Regions from separate parts of the Embleya sp. AB8 genome, predicted to be linked through region 2. Evidence: riboswitches for the same ligand, from Rfam matches in the RefSeq annotation. Region 2 holds a riboswitch; the other holds the start of a gene.
What was found. Region 2 has a riboswitch for FMN ahead of ABIA38_RS37735 (hypothetical protein). Riboswitches for the same ligand answer to the same signal wherever they lie in the genome.
Positions count from the first base shown of each region.

Region 1: another riboswitch for FMN. It lies ahead of ribB (3,4-dihydroxy-2-butanone-4-phosphate synthase); the one in region 2 lies ahead of ABIA38_RS37735 (hypothetical protein).

Region 1 covers NZ_JBMHHY010000010.1:8,396-15,815, forward strand. Annotated here, with positions in the region: gene ABIA38_RS15790 (Gfo/Idh/MocA family protein) at 1-556, shown strand, start outside; gene ABIA38_RS15795 (aldo/keto reductase) at 620-1,600, opposite strand; gene ABIA38_RS15800 (helix-turn-helix domain-containing protein) at 1,773-2,684, shown strand; gene ribB (3,4-dihydroxy-2-butanone-4-phosphate synthase) at 2,877-3,572, opposite strand; FMN riboswitch at 3,820-3,950, opposite strand; gene ABIA38_RS15810 (TetR/AcrR family transcriptional regulator) at 4,295-4,939, opposite strand; gene ABIA38_RS15815 (crotonase/enoyl-CoA hydratase family protein) at 5,079-5,840, opposite strand; gene ABIA38_RS15820 (acyl-CoA dehydrogenase family protein) at 5,837-6,958, opposite strand; gene ABIA38_RS15825 (acyl-CoA dehydrogenase family protein) at 6,955-7,420, opposite strand, start outside.
Region 2 covers NZ_JBMHHY010000033.1:114,270-121,689, reverse strand. Annotated here, with positions in the region: gene ABIA38_RS37760 (phosphoribosyl-ATP diphosphatase) at 1-170, opposite strand, end outside; gene ribH (6,7-dimethyl-8-ribityllumazine synthase) at 250-741, opposite strand; gene ABIA38_RS37750 (bifunctional 3,4-dihydroxy-2-butanone-4-phosphate synthase/GTP cyclohydrolase II) at 1,003-2,358, opposite strand; gene ABIA38_RS37745 (nicotinamide mononucleotide transporter family protein) at 2,355-3,017, opposite strand; gene ABIA38_RS37740 (riboflavin synthase) at 3,014-3,634, opposite strand; gene ABIA38_RS37735 (hypothetical protein) at 3,638-4,165, opposite strand; FMN riboswitch at 4,287-4,434, opposite strand; gene rpe (ribulose-phosphate 3-epimerase) at 4,622-5,296, shown strand; gene ABIA38_RS37725 (class I SAM-dependent methyltransferase) at 6,033-6,806, opposite strand; gene ABIA38_RS37720 (hypothetical protein) at 6,951-7,420, opposite strand, start outside.

The DNA of each region.
Region 1 (7,420 bases), on a different contig from region 2:
CGACATCGACGACCTCTCGGCCCGCCTGGCCGTGCGGCACCCCGTCCACACCGTCGCCGAGACCGGCGAGACCGTCACGGCGACCAGCCCCGACCACCTCCTGCTCCACGCGACCCTGATCGGCGGCGCCGTGGTGTCCGCCCACATCCACGACGGCAGGATCACCGACGCCGGGACCAGCCTGGAGATCTCCGGCACCGAAGCGGACCTGCGCATCGTCTCCACCGAAACGGGCGGCCCCGCCGGCATCCAGATCGGTCCCCTGCGCCTGCTCGGGACCGGTACCCCGAACGGCACGTACCGGGAACTCCCCATCCCCGAACGACACCGCCCCACCGCACACATCGACCCGGCCGCCGAAGCCGCCAACGTGGCCCACATGTACCGCCGCCTGGCCCTCGACCTGCGCACCCACACCCGCGCCGCCCCCGACTTCGACGCCGCCCTACGCCTGCACCACCTCCTCGACACGATCAACCTCTCCGCAACCAAGGGCACCCGCCAACCCGTGCACCACCCGCCCGGTCCGACCGCACCGCCCCGCCCGACCGGCTGAGGCGACGCGCCGAAGTGCGGGCTCTCGACCCGGACTTCGCCGCCGGCCGCGGCGGGGACGGGGTCAGAAGAACGTGGGCCGGCGTGTGGCGTAGGGCTCTTCGAGGGAGTCGATCTCCTCGGTGGTGAGCTTGATGTCGAGCGCGGCGACGGCGTCGGCGAGGTGGTGCGGCTTGGTCGCGCCCACGATCGGGGCGGAGACCACCGGGTTCTTCACCACCCAGGCCATCGCGACCTGCGCCATCGACACGCCGCGGGCCAGGGCGATGCGCTGGACGGCCTCCACGATGGCCCGGTCGCTGTCGAGGAAGATCGGCCGGTCCTGCTGGTCGACCGTCCGGTTGAGCTCGGCGCGCGGCGTGGAGCGTTCGCCCCAGGGCCGGGTGACCAGCCCCCCGCCCAGCGGGCTCCACGGGATGCTTCCCACGCCCTGGTCGGCGAGCAGGCCGAACATCTCACGTTCCTCCTCGCGGTGGATCAGGCTGTACTGGTCCTGCATGGAGACGAACCGGGTCCACCCGTGGGCCTGCGCCGCGTGCTGCATCTTGGCGAACTGCCAGGCCCACATCGACGAAGCACCGATATAGCGGGCCTTGCCTGCCTTGACCACGTCGTGCAGCGCCTCCATCGTCTCCTCGACCGGCGTCTGCGGGTCGAAGCGGTGGATCTGATAGAGGTCGACGAAATCGGTGTCCAGGCGCTGCAGCGAGGCGTCGATCTGCTCCATGACGGCCCTGCGGGACAGACCCGCCCCGCCCGGGCCCTGGTGCATCGGCGCCCACAACTTGGTGGCCAGCACGATCTCCGCACGCCGGGTGTACTTGCGCAGCGCCCGCCCGACGACCTCCTCCGAGGTGCCCAGGCCGTAGATGTTCGCGGTGTCCCAGAACGTGATGCCGAGCTCGACGGCCTGCCGGAAGATCGGCTCGGCCGCGTTGTCGTCGAGCGCCCAGGTCGTCCTCTTGGCGGGGTCGCCGAAGCTCATACAGCCCAAGGCGATCCGGCTGATCGTGAGCCCCGACGTGCCCAATCGGGTGTGCTCCATGGCCTACTCCTCCTCGTCGAGGTGGACTCGTGTGCGTGCTCCGGAGGCGGCTGCCTTCCCTCCCCACCGTGGCACGAACTGCCGCGTGTGGCCTCCCACCAGGGGGTTCCTGCCGTTGCAGGTACTGCCAGACCCCCTCACGCACGCAGCCGACGCACCTATCGTGGTGGGCATGGACGCCCGCTCCGAGTTTCGCGACTTCCTCACCTCCCGCCGCGCCAGACTCACCCCCGAACAAGCCGGCCTGCCCGGCAACGGGGGAATCCGCCGGGTGACCGGGCTGCGCCGCGAGGAGGTCGCGCTACTGGCCGGGGTCAGCGCCGACTACTACATCAAGCTCGAACGCGGCAACGCGCGTGGCGTCTCGGACAGTGTCCTGGCAGCGCTCTCCCGCGCCCTGCACCTCGACGAGGCCGAACGCGCCCACCTGTTCGCCCTGGCCGCCGCCGCCAACACCGGCACCCGGACCCCCGCGCGCACCGCCAAGCCCCGCGTGCGCCCCAGCATCCAGCGCATCCTGGACTCGATGTCCACCACCCCGGCCTACGTACGCAGCCGCCGCCTGGACATCCTGGCCACCAACCGACTCGGCAGAGCCCTCCTCGACCCGATCCTCGCGGGCCCGCGCCGGCCGCCCAACGTGGCCCGGTTCATGTTCCTGGACCCCACGGCCACCGACTACTACCTCGACTGGGAACGTATGGCCACCGGCACCGTGGCGATCCTGCGCGCCGAAGCCGGACGCGACCCCCACGACCGAGCCCTGATCGACCTGGTCGGGGAACTCGCCACCCGAAGCGACCTGTTCCGCACCCGCTGGGCCGCCCACAACGTCCTCCGGCACCGCAACGGCGTGAAACGACTCCACCACCCCGTCGTCGGCGAACTCACCCTCGGCTACGAAGCCCTGGAACTCCCCGCCGACACCGGACTGACCCTCATGGCCTACAGCGCCGAACCCGCCACACCCACATGCGACGCGCTGAACCTGCTGGCCGCCTGGGCCGCGACCATGGACCGGAACAACATCTCCGACTCGGAGACTCGTCCCACTTCCACCCCACGGCCCGATACCTCCGCTTGACGGGCGCCGAGGGCGGGTTCGCGGACTCGTACGGCGGCGGCGCACGAGTCCCGGAATACGCCGCGGGCCGGAGCCGATGTCCCAGGCCCCGGCCGCCGGCTTGCTCCCTCCGACCCAGGGCCAGGGGAACCGCCGGCGCAGGTGGTCGGGACGCGGCGAGACGAGTGTTCCCCGCGTCCCGACCGGGTGGAGCTACGCCACCACGGGGGTGGCCTCCGCCGCGCGTCGGTAGCCGGCCAGGTCGGCGACCGAGATCAGCGGGAGGCCGTGCCGTTCGGCCAATTCGGCCAGGTCACCGAGGCGGGCCATGCTCCAGTCCGGGCGGACCACCTCGCACATGGCCGTCGCCCCGGAGAGGCCGGCGAGCCTGGCCAGGTCCACGCCCGCCTCGGTGTGCCCGTCCCGGACCAACACGCCGCCGGGGACCGCCCGGATCGGGAACACGTGCCCCGGACGGCCCAGTTCCCCGGGGACGGTGCTCGGGTCCGCCAACGCCCTGATGGTGCGGGCCCGTTCGGCGGCGGAGATACCGGTGGTGGCGTCGGCCACCAGGTCCACGGAGACTGTGAACGCGGTTTCGTGCAGGCCGGTGTTCCGCGCCGCCATGGGCGCCAACTCCAGCCGGGACACCATCTCGTCCGGCATCGCCACGCACACCACGCCGGCGGTGTGGGCGAGCATGAAGCGCATGGCCTCCTCCGTCATGTGTTCGGCGGGCACCATGAGATCGCCCTCGTTCTCACGGGATTCGTCGTCGAAGACGATGACGAAGCCCCCGCGAGCGAAGGTCTCGATCGCTTGTGCCACCTGCTCGAGCCGCGCGACCGCGGTGCGGTCGCCGCTACGGCCGGTCGGTTCCCGATCCGGGCCGTGGTCGTTCTTGGTCATGCGTACTCTCCCGTGCTCTGCGTGCCGACCTCGCCCGTCCGGACGCCGGTCGACCGCGTGGTTCCGATGCCAAGGAGGGGTCGCCGACGAGGACATGCGAAAGCATGCCCTCGTGGGACGGCCACGGCGCACCAGGAGATCGAGATCGCGGAACGGCCCGCTCCCCGTGCGCCGACGCCGTTCCGGGGAAAGCGAGCACGACCGTCCCCGGACCGGGCGAAACCCGGCCGTGACGGTGTACGTGTCGCCGCGCACTGCCTTCCATCCGGACTTTCACCGTCGGTCCCGGAGTTGCACCGGATCAACCGATCGCCGGCTGCGATCGGGTCGCGGACTTTCACCGCCGGTTCGGAATTGCACCGACCCCGGAGCGCGCGAACACTCGATACGAGTCTTCCACGAGACGCCGCTCCTTCGGTACCTGGCCGATACATGGCGAAGGTCACCCCCACCGGAGCCGGCTTTGGACCGCCGTGCAGCCCGCCGCGTGGTGGGCCGCCGGATGCGTCGGGTGGGTCGGGAACTCGTCGATCGCCCGACCGACACCGGGCCCGCCCTGTGCCTGGAACTCCCGGTACCGCGCTCCGCGTTCGTGGAACTGTCGACCGGCTGCGGGGCCGATGTCGAACCCCGGACCCGGCGGGAGGAGGATGACGCCGCACGACCGTTGATGGCAACCCCCTGCGGCCCACTCGTGCACCGGGCCGCGGCGAACGCGCAGGTCAGGCGGAGAGGCCGCCCACGGCGTAGTCGGCGAGTACCGCGGCAATGCGCTCGCGGTGGGTGGTCGCCTCCCGAGGGCCTCCCGGGCGGTACCAGGCGTGCATCCAGTTGATCGAGCCGAGCATGGCCTTGGTGGCGAGGTTGACGTCGGTTTCGCGGAACGCGCCGCTCGCCATCCCGTCCTTCACCACCTGCACGTAGTAGTCCTCGAACCGGCGACGCATCGTGAGGATCGTGGCCATCGCCGCGTCCTGGTTGCGCCCCTCGCCGGCGAGGTTCATCTCGATCTGGAACTGCGCCGGACCCATGTAGGTGTAGTGCTCCATCATGTGCAGCGCGTGCCGGCGCACCATTTCCCGGAGCTTCTCCTTCGGTTCCAGGTCATCCCGCTCGGCGGTCGGCCCGACCGCCTCCAACGCCCACACCAGACCCTGGTGGTGGATGCCCATGAACAGCTCGCCCTTGGTGCGGAAGTAGTGGTAAATGCGTCCCTTCGTGCAGGCCAGCACGTCCGCGACGTCGTCGATCGAAGTGGCCGCGTAGCCTCGCTCGGAAAATGCCTGCGCCGCCGCGTCCAAGATCTCGCCGGCGCTCATCTGGCGCTTCGCACCCAGTGTGCCGCTGTTGTCGACGTGCTTTCTCATACCGACATACTACTAAGTCGGATGCTCGCGGTGACCGCGAACGCCCGGCCTCGCCTCGCCGATTCTGCTCCGCAGGGGCAATTCCGGGGACGTGTTCCGCCGGGCGGTCGCGGTTCCCGTGCCCGGTCGCGGTCCGGACTCAGGTGTTCGTCCAGACCGGGGCACGCTTCTCGGCGAACGCGCGGGCGCCTTCGAGGGCGTCCGCGGAGGCCAGCACCGGGTCCACCAGTGCCTGCTGCGCGGCGAACGCCTCGGCGCTCGTGTAGCCGATCGACATCGAGACGATGCGCTTGCCGGCGCGGACGGCGAGCGGGGCGTTGCCGGCCACCTTCGCGGCCAACTCCCGGGCTCCGGCCAGGGCGAATCCCGGTTCGGTGAGACGGTTCACCACGCCGTACCGATGCGCCGTCTCCGCCGTGATCGGGTCTCCGGTCAGGGCGAGTTCCATGGCGAGCTGGTACGGGAGCACCTTCGGCAGCCGCAACAGGCCACCCGCTCCCGCGACCAGACCTCGCCGGACCTCGGGCAGGCCGAACCCGGCATTCCGCGCGGCCACGATCAGGTCGGCGGCCAGGGCGAGTTCGAACCCACCGGCCAGCGCCCAGCCCTCGACGGCCGCGATCAACGGCTTGACCGGCGGTCGCTCGGTCAAGCCGGCGAAACCGCGGCCGGGGAGGACCGGGATCTCCCCTCGGGCGAAGCCCTTGAGGTCCAGGCCGGCGCAGAAGGTGCCCCCGGCCCCGGTCAGGATCGCGACGCGGAGGTCGGCGCGTGCCTCGAACTCGTCGATCGCGGCCGCGATGCCGTGGGCCACCTCGAGATCGACCGCGTTGCGGGCGTCCGGTCGATTGATCGTGATGGTCGCGATGCCGTCCGCATCCTGGATCGACACACTGTTCATCCGTGCGATTCCTTTCCCTGTCGTTGGGTCGCCGACGTATGCGGGGGAGTGCCGTCGGCGTCGGCGCCGCCCACGACTTCGGTGAGCAACGACCAGAGCCCGCCGGTCCCCGCGGCCAGTACGTGTCGGTCCAGGACGGCGGCCCAGGCGGCCTCGTTCCCGGCCTCGTCGCGCCAGGCCCACAGCCGGGTGGTGCTGTGCCGCAGCGGGTGTTCCTCGGTGAATCCGATCGCGCCGTGGATCTGGTGGGCGAGGGACGCGACGACACCGGCGGCCTGGCCCGTGACGGCTTTGGCCGCCGCGACCGCCACTTCCGCTTCGGTGTCCCGGTCGACGGCGAGTGCCGCCGCCTCGGCCGCGATCTTGGCCAGCAGCACCTCGCCGGCCATCGCCGCCAGGTGTTGCTGGACGGCCTGGAACTTCGCGATGGGGCGCCCGAACTGTTCGCGCTCGCCCGCGTAGGCGACGGCGAGTTCCAGTGCCCGGCGAGCCGCCCCGGCGATCAGGGCGGCCCGTGCCAACGCGGCCCGAGCCCGCAGTTCCCGGGCCACGGTCGCCGCGTCCCGGCCGAGCGGATGCACCCGGGACGCGGGAACACGGACGTCCACCACGACGTCGTCGCGGGGTTCGTCGGCGAGGTTGGTCCGCTCCCGCACCACGAACTCCTCGCGGCGCAGCACGATCACCCGGTCACCGGCGAGCAGGGCGAGGTGTTCGGCGCACCGCGCCCACGGCACCCGACCGACGGCCCCCGCCACGCGCACGCCGTCGTCCTGCGGGTCGACGCGCAGTTCGGGTCCGGCGACGGCGGCCGTCATCGGGCCGCCGGGTATCGCGGCACCACACCCGGCGACGAGCCAGCCCGCCAGCAGCGCGGTCTCGGCGAGCGGAACGGCGGCCGAGTACTGTCCGAGCACTTCGAGGACGGCGACCGCCGTGGCGAGGTCCCCACCGCTACCGCCGTGTTCCTCGGGGACCGACAGTGTGGTCACCCCGATTTGTTCGAGCGCGGTCCACAACGGTGCGTTCCACGGGCTTCGGGCACCTGCCGCGACGTCGGCGTGCTTCGCGCACACCGCCCGGACGGTGGCCTCCAGTGCCTCAATGATGTCGTTCATCGCACCCCCAACTCCTTGGCGACGACGCCGCGCAGGATCTCGTTCGTACCGCCCCGCAGCGTGAAGCCCGGGCTGTGCAGCACTGCTTCGGCCAGCATTCGGGGCAACGGCTCGCCCGATTCCAGGTCCGGTGCCACTTCGGCCGACAGCCGGACCGTGTCGATCACGAGGTTCTCGAAGCGGGTGCCGAGATCCTTGACCGCCGCCGCTTCGACCGAGGGTGCTGCGCCGGCCTCGAGCCGACCCGCGACGGCGAGCGACAACTGCCGCAGCGCCCACAGCCGGGCGACGACCGCGCCGAACCCCGGCCGCTCCGGCCGGCCGTCGTCCGCCGCCAGTGCGTCGGTGGCGGCGGCCAGCAGTGGGAATGTGGACAGGATCCGTTCCGGACCGCTGCGCTCCATCGCCAGTTCGCTGGTGACCTGGTGCCATCCCGCGCCGGGTTCGCCGAGGACCCGCGCG
Region 2 (7,420 bases):
CGGTCGGCGCCCTCGTGTTCGGCGGCCATCCACACCTCGGCCGCCTCCTCGACGACCTTCTTGCCGATCGTATGCACCCCGGCGGTGACGAGCTCGACCGTGCGCGAGCCCTCCTGGCCCGAGGCGGCCTTGTCCCGCAGCTCGTCGAATAGCTGTTCAAACGTCTTCATGGTGCCCATCGCGTGGTTGGTGGGTGGCGTGGCATGCGACTACCGATTCGACCCGGTTCGACCCGGTACGACCTGTCGATCAGGCCGAACGCCACGGTTCGGAGAGCGTACGCAACGCCATCGCGGTCACGACGGCCGCCTCCACCGCTTCGCGCCCCTTGTCCTCGCGCGAGCCGGCCAGTCCGGCCCGGTCCAGGGCCTGCTCCTCGGTGTCGCAGGTGAGCAGTCCGAAGCCGATCGGCACGCCGGTGTCGAGGGCGACCCGGGTCAGGCCGTCGGTGGCGGCGGAGCAGACGTACTCGAAGTGTGGGGTGCCACCGCGGATGACCACGCCGAGCGCGATCACCGCGTCGTAGCCGCGCCCGGCCAGCGCCTTGGCCAGTACGGGCAGTTCGAACGCGCCGGGCGCGCGGATCAGCGTGGGTTCGGTGATGCCCAGCTCGCTCAGGGCCTTGACGGCCCCGTCCACGAGTCCGTCCATCACGGCGGTGTGCCATTGCGCGGCGACCACGCCGACGCGCAGGTCATGGCAGCCCTCGACGGTCAGTTTCGGGGCTCCTGCGCCACTCATGTCTGTCGGTGTCCTTCGGCTGGAACGGCTCTGGGCCTGATTGCGGAAGTGGGGTGGGGCGGGTCGAACCTATCGGCGCGGCACCGACGGCACCGCGCGCGTGTCACCAAAACGAGTGAGGCCCACGTACGGCTGAGGCTCACGTACAGCTGAGGCGCACGTACGGCTGAGGCCCACGTACTGCCGAGGCGCACGTACAGCTGAGGCCCACGTAGTACTGCCGAGGCTCACGTATTGCCGAGACGCACGTACTGCCGAGGCTCACGCCGTACTGACCGCGTGCCCCTTCGCGTCGACGGCGTCCGCGACGTCGACCACCGACGGCGCGGTGGCCGCCGGGTCGCTCGGGTCCAGCCAGGGCAGGTCGTGCCCCATCCGGTCGCGCTTGGTCAGCAGGTAGCGCAGGTTGTCGGCGGTGGCGTGCACCGGGAGCGGGATCCGGCCGGTGATCTCCAGGCCGTAGCCCTCCAGGCCCGCGCGCTTGGCCGGGTTGTTGGTGAGCAGCCGCATCGAGCGCACACCCAGGTCGACCAGGATCTGCGCGCCGGTGCCGTAGTCGCGGGCGTCGGCGGGCAGGCCCAGTTCCAGGTTGGCGTCCACCGTGTCGTGGCCGGCGTCCTGGAGTTGGTAGGCCTGCAGCTTGTGGATCAGCCCGATGCCGCGACCCTCGTGGCCACGCATGTACAGCACCACGCCCCGGCCCTCGGCGGTGACCCGGTCGAGCGCGGCGTCCAGTTGCGGGCCGCAGTCGCAGCGCAGCGAGCCGAACACGTCACCCGTGAGGCACTCGGAGTGCACCCGCACCAGTACGTCCTCGCCGTCGCCGAGGTCGCCGGCCACCAGCGCGATGTGTTCGACGCCGTCGGTGGTGCTGCGGTAGCCGATCGCCTGGAAGGTGCCATGCGCGGTGGGCAGCCGGGTCTCGGCGGCTCGCTCGATGGTGCGTTCGGTGCGTCGCCGGTAGGCGATCAGGTCGGCGATGCTGACGATCTTGAGGCCGTGTGCCCGGGCGAACGGGACCAGTTGCGGCAGCCGGGCCATGGTGCCGTCGTCGTTGACCACCTCGCAGATCACCCCGACCGGCGCCAGGCCCGCCAGTTCGGCCAGGTCCACGGCCGCCTCGGTGTGGCCGGGGCGGACCAGCACACCGCCCTCGACCGCGCGCAGCGGGAAGATGTGCCCGGGGCGGGTCAGTTGGGTGGGCAGCGTGTTCGGGTCGGCCAGGAGTCGCACGGTGTGCGTGCGGTCGGCGGCCGAAATGCCGGTGTCCACGCCGTCCTTGGCGTCCACCGAGACCGAGTAGGCGGTGCCCTTGCGGTCCTCGTTGACGGCGGTCATCGGCGGCAGTTTGAGCCGGTCCAGGTCGGCGCCGCGCATCGGCACGCAGACCACGCCCGAGGAGTAGCGGATCATGAAGGCCATCAGCGCCTGGGTGGCCAGTTCGCCGGCGAAGATCAGGTCGCCCTCGTTCTCCCGGTCCTCGTCGTCGACGACCACGATCGCCTCGCCGTCGGCCATCGCCTTGATCGCGTCCTCGATCGTGTCGAGCACCAGGTCGTCCGGCGCGGGCGTCGGTGCCGGCACCTCGATGTCGGTGGTTTCGCTGCTGGTCTTCACGCCGTTGCCCCTTCCAGGTGCCGTTCTGCCCCGCGGGCAGCCCCCTTGTCCCGGTACCGCCGGGAGCGGTTCCACCAGTCGACGAGTCCGGCGACGCACATCACGAAGAAGACGCCGTAGACCAGTCCGCTGAACACCAGGCCGTGTTGCACGGCGAGCGGGACACCCACCATGTCGACGGCGATCCACACGAGCCAGAACTCGAACAGGCCGCGGGCCTGGGCCAGCATCGCGACCACCGAGCCGACGAAGATGTACGCGTCCGGCCAGGGCGCCCAGGAGATGCCCGTGTGCTCCAGGAGCAGCGCGAAGCCGACCGTGCCGGCCGCCATCAGCGCGACCAGCGCGACACGTTCGTACATGTTCGCGAAGCGGATCTCCACCTCGCCGGTGTCCCGCCGGCCGCGCGCCCAGCGCCACCAGCCGTAGCCGGCCGCGAGGATGATCACCACGTTGCGCATCGCGCTGCCGCCCAGGTGCACCGAGGTGTTGGCGGCGATCAGCAGCGCGGCGCCGAGGATCTGCACCGGCCAGGCCCACAGGTTGCGGCGCAGCGCGAGCCACACAGTGGCCAGCGACGCGATCTGGCCGAGCAGGTCGGACCACGGCACGGGCTTGTCCGCGACGGTGAACGCGGCGTCGTTGAGCCAGCCGATCACGATTCCTCCCGGGATGTGCCGTGTGTGCCCAGCCGCTCCACGTACTTGGCGATGATGTCGACCTCGAGGTTGACCGGGTCGCCGACGGTCTTGACGCCGAGGGTGGTCAGCGCGAGCGTCGTGGGGATCAGGCTGACGGTGAAGCTCGCGTCGTGCGCCCGGACCACGGTGAGGCTGATGCCGTCCACGGTGATCGAGCCCTTGTCCACCACGTAGCGGGCCAGGTGCGCGGGCAGCGCGATCTCCACGACTTCCCACTCCTCGCCGGGCGTGCGGGCGAGGATCTCGCCGGTGCCGTCCACGTGCCCCTGGACGAGGTGTCCGCCGAGCCGGCCGCCGAGCACCATCGGGCGCTCCAGGTTGACCCGCGCGCCGGTGCTCAGCGCGCCGAGGCTGGACTTGTCGAGGGTCTCCTGCATGACATCCGCGGTGAAAGTGCCCGCGGCCGGGTCGACCTTGTCGTCCACCACGGTCAGACACACCCCGTTGACGGCGATCGAGTCGCCGTGTCGGGCACCGGCGGTGACCACGGGGCCGCGGATGGTGATCCGGGCCGAGTCGGCCAGCCGCTCGATGGCCACGATCTCGCCGAGTTCCTCAACGATTCCGGTGAACATGCGTCAGGACTCCTTCGTACGGCCGGCGTCTGCCGGCCGGGGTCGGGCGGTGATCCGAATGTCGGTGTCGAGGCGCGTGACGTCGTCGACGTCCAGTCGCAACACCTCGGCGCCGGTGCCGATTCCGGCTAGGCGCGGGGCGGTGGGTCCGGCGCCGAGCGGGGCGGCCGGTGCGGGGTAGCCCACGAGAGTGTCGATCGGCCCGGCCGCGGCGAACACGCCGACGGCCGGGGTGGGGCCGCCCTCCGGGAGTACGGCGCGCTGATCGCGGACACCGCGCACGTCGCGCACGTCGCGCACGTCGCGCCGGTACAACTCGCCGAGCAGCGCGGGCAGATCCAGGGCGGGGTCGGCGCGTGGTACGCGCGGTATGGCGGCCTCGGGCAGGTGTGCGGCGTCCGCGTCGGGGCCGACCGCGGGATCGGGGTCGGGGTCGGCGGGACCGAGGGCGCGGCTCGCCGGCACGAGCGCGCGGCGCATCGCCGCGGTCTCGTCGACCGGCGCAGTGGTGTTGCCCTCGTTGGCCTCCACCTCGTGCCTCCTCGCGTTCGACGCGGGGCCACCGGGGTGTTTTCGGGCACAACGGCACGACGAGTCGACCGTGCGGAGACGACCGCGCACCGTGGGTACGCGGACATGCCGCAGTCGCTCGCCGCGCGCTACCTCCCATCCGGACTTTGACCGTCGGTACCGGAATTCCACCGGTTCAGCCGGCCGTCGCTCCACGTGATTGCGGGGCGTCGACCGGGTCGCGGACTGTAACCGCCGGTTCGGATTTTCACCGACCCCGGAGCGCGCGTACGTGACTTTCGTACACCTCGAAGTGTGCCACGACGGCCGACAACGTTGTCCTCGGCCAACCTGTGCCGTCCGTCACGGTGCGTTGGTATATCCGAACGCGACTGCGGCGTGGATGATCTGACGAATCGTCAGTTCGCGATTCGAGGCGGTGCGGAGGGGTCGGCCCGGCGATGAGATTCTGTGCGCATGACCGTGCAGATCAATCCGAGCATCCTGTCCGCCGACTTCGCCCGCCTCGCCGACGAGGTCGCCCAGGTGCGCAACGCCGACTGGCTCCACGTGGATGTCATGGACAACCACTTCGTACCGAACCTGACCATCGGGCTGCCCGTGGTCGAGAGCCTGATCAAGGCCACCGACACCCCCATCGACATGCACCTGATGATCGAGGACCCGGACCGCTGGGCACCCGCCTACGCCGAGGCGGGCGCGGGCAGCGTGACCTTCCACGTCGAGGCCGCGACCGCGCCGATCAAGCTGGCCCGGGACCTGCGGGCCAAGGGCGCGCGAGCATCGATGGCACTGCGGCCGGCCACGCCGATCGAGCCGTACGAGGACCTGCTGCCGGAGTTGGACATGCTCCTGGTGATGACGGTCGAGCCGGGTTTCGGCGGGCAGAGCTTCCTGGACATCATGCTGCCGAAGATCCGGCGGACCCGGCAGCTGATCGCCAAGCACGGTCTGCAGATGTGGTTGCAGGTGGACGGCGGGGTGTCGGCGAAGACGATCGAGATGTGCGCGGAGGCGGGCGCGGACGTGTTCGTGGCCGGGTCGGCGGTGTTCGACGGGCGGGATCCGGGGGCGGCGGTGGACCGGTTGCGGTCGTTGGCGGCGGGGGCTGCGGGGCGCTGCGCTCACTAGGGCGGATTGGTTTCGCCCGCCCGCCCACCCGTTGCCCTGGGTGAGCAGGCTGCGGTGGGCACGGGTCGGGGTCGGCCGGCCGGGGCCTGGCGGGCTTCGTCACGGCGGGTGAATGGCTGCGGGGCTCCCGGTGTCCTCGCCGAGGCGGGAGGCCCTCCACCCGTGGCCGACCGGATCGTCCAGGTGAGCAGGCTGCGGTGGGCACGGGTCGGGGTTGGCTGGCCGGGGCCTGGCGGGCTTCGTCACGGCGGGTGAATGGCTGTGGGGCTCTCGGCATTCTCGCCGAGGCGGGAGGCCCTCCACCCGTGGCCGACCGGATCGTCCAGGTGAGCAGGCTGCGGTGGGCACGGGTCGGGGTTGGCCGGCTGGGGCCTGGCGGGCTTCGTCACAACGGGTGAATGGCTGCGGGGCTCCCGGCATCCTCGCCGAGGCGGGAGGCCCCCGGCCCTGTGCCGACCGGATCGTCCAGGTGAGCAGGCTGCGGTGGGCACAGGTCGGGGTTGGCCGGCCGGGGCCTGGCGGGCTTCGTCACAACGGGTGAATGGCTGCGGGGCTCTCGGCATCCTCGCCGAGGCGGGAGGCCCCCGGCCCTGTGCCGACCGGATCGTCCGGGTGAGCGGGCCGCGGCCGGTACGGGTTCGGGTCTGCCACCCGCGGCCCGGCCGGATTCGTCGTGGTGGGTGGATGGCTGTGGGGCTCTCGGTGTCCCTGTCGGGGCGGGAGGGCCCTTCGTTTGTCAGTTTGTGGCGGACCAGATGGTCCAGTGGTCGGATTCGTGGATCGGGCCTTCGGGTGGGAGCCTGGCTTCGATGTAGGCGGCCAGGTCGGCGAGTTCGGCGTCGGTGAGGTCGTGCAGGATCGAGCGGCCGGTGCGGGCCAGCAGGTCGGTGGTGACCTCGCGGGCGTCGGCGTACTCCCGGCGGGTCTCGGTCAGCGCGGTGGTGCGCACCGCGTCGAAGCCGGCCACGTGCAGGGCCTCGGTCACCGTCTCGGTGGTGGGGCGTCGGGCCGCCTCGATGTCGAGCAGGGCCGGGAACCGCTCGAAGAACCAGCCGCGCAGGTGGGTGGGCGTGCCGGGGCGGGCCACGTCGGCCGGCGTGCGGTCCTGGACGAGCAGCGTGCCGCCGGGCGCGAGCAGCCGGCGGGCCTCCCGAAAGCACCCGGCGAGGTCGTCGAGGTGATGGATCAGCGCCCGCTCGAACACGATGTCGGCAACGTCGTCCGGCAGTCCGGTGGCCCGGGCGTCCCCCTGTCGAAACGCCAACCCCGCCCGATCCCCGGCCCGTTCGCGCGCGCCGGACAGGATCGCGGCGGAGAAGTCCACTCCCACCGCACTCGCGGCGCCGAGCTCCAGCCACGCGGTCGTGTACACCCCACCACCACAGCCGATGTCCACCACCCGGGCTCCCGCCGGCCGCGCCAGCTCACGCATCGTGTCCGCCCAGTCCGCGCCGGCACTGCGGCGGGCGTAGGTAAGCCGGTTGGCCTCGCTGTGGAAGTCGATGGGCATGGGATCGGCCTTTCGCCGGAGTTCGATATTTCGATATTTCGATTTCTTGGTCTCTTGATATCAAGATAGTTGATGTCGAGAGGGCTTCTCAAGGGCTTCCGAGGCGAGGCGGGGCGGAGTGGAGTGGAGTGGAGTGTGACGTCGTCAGGCTCGGCCCCGGCGGCGTTGCCAGGCCAGGTACGCGCCCGTGCAGGCCGTGACTCCCGTCATCGCGGCGATGTGTTCGCGGCCGGCGAGGTTCGGCTTCACCGCCACCTCGGCGATCATCAGGGCCCATACACCGACGAACAGGATCGGTGCCCTGCGTACCATCGCGATGCACACCACCAGGCCCACCACCGCGGCCGAGGGGCCGGTGTCCATGATGTCGCCCTGGTGGGCGTCCAGGCCCAGGAAGTGGTCCGGGCCGAGGCCGACCATCACCCGCGCGGCCAGCGTGCCGCACAGCGTCGACACGTACGCGATCACCAGCGTCCACCGCGCGCCCAGGTCGAGTTCGGCCAGTCCGAACAGGATCAGCACCTGGATCAGCGCGCCCCACACCGGCAGGTCCGGCGCCGGCACGAACAGCGAGATGGGCGTGCGCAGCAGCGCCAGCGGCAGCGGGATGCCCG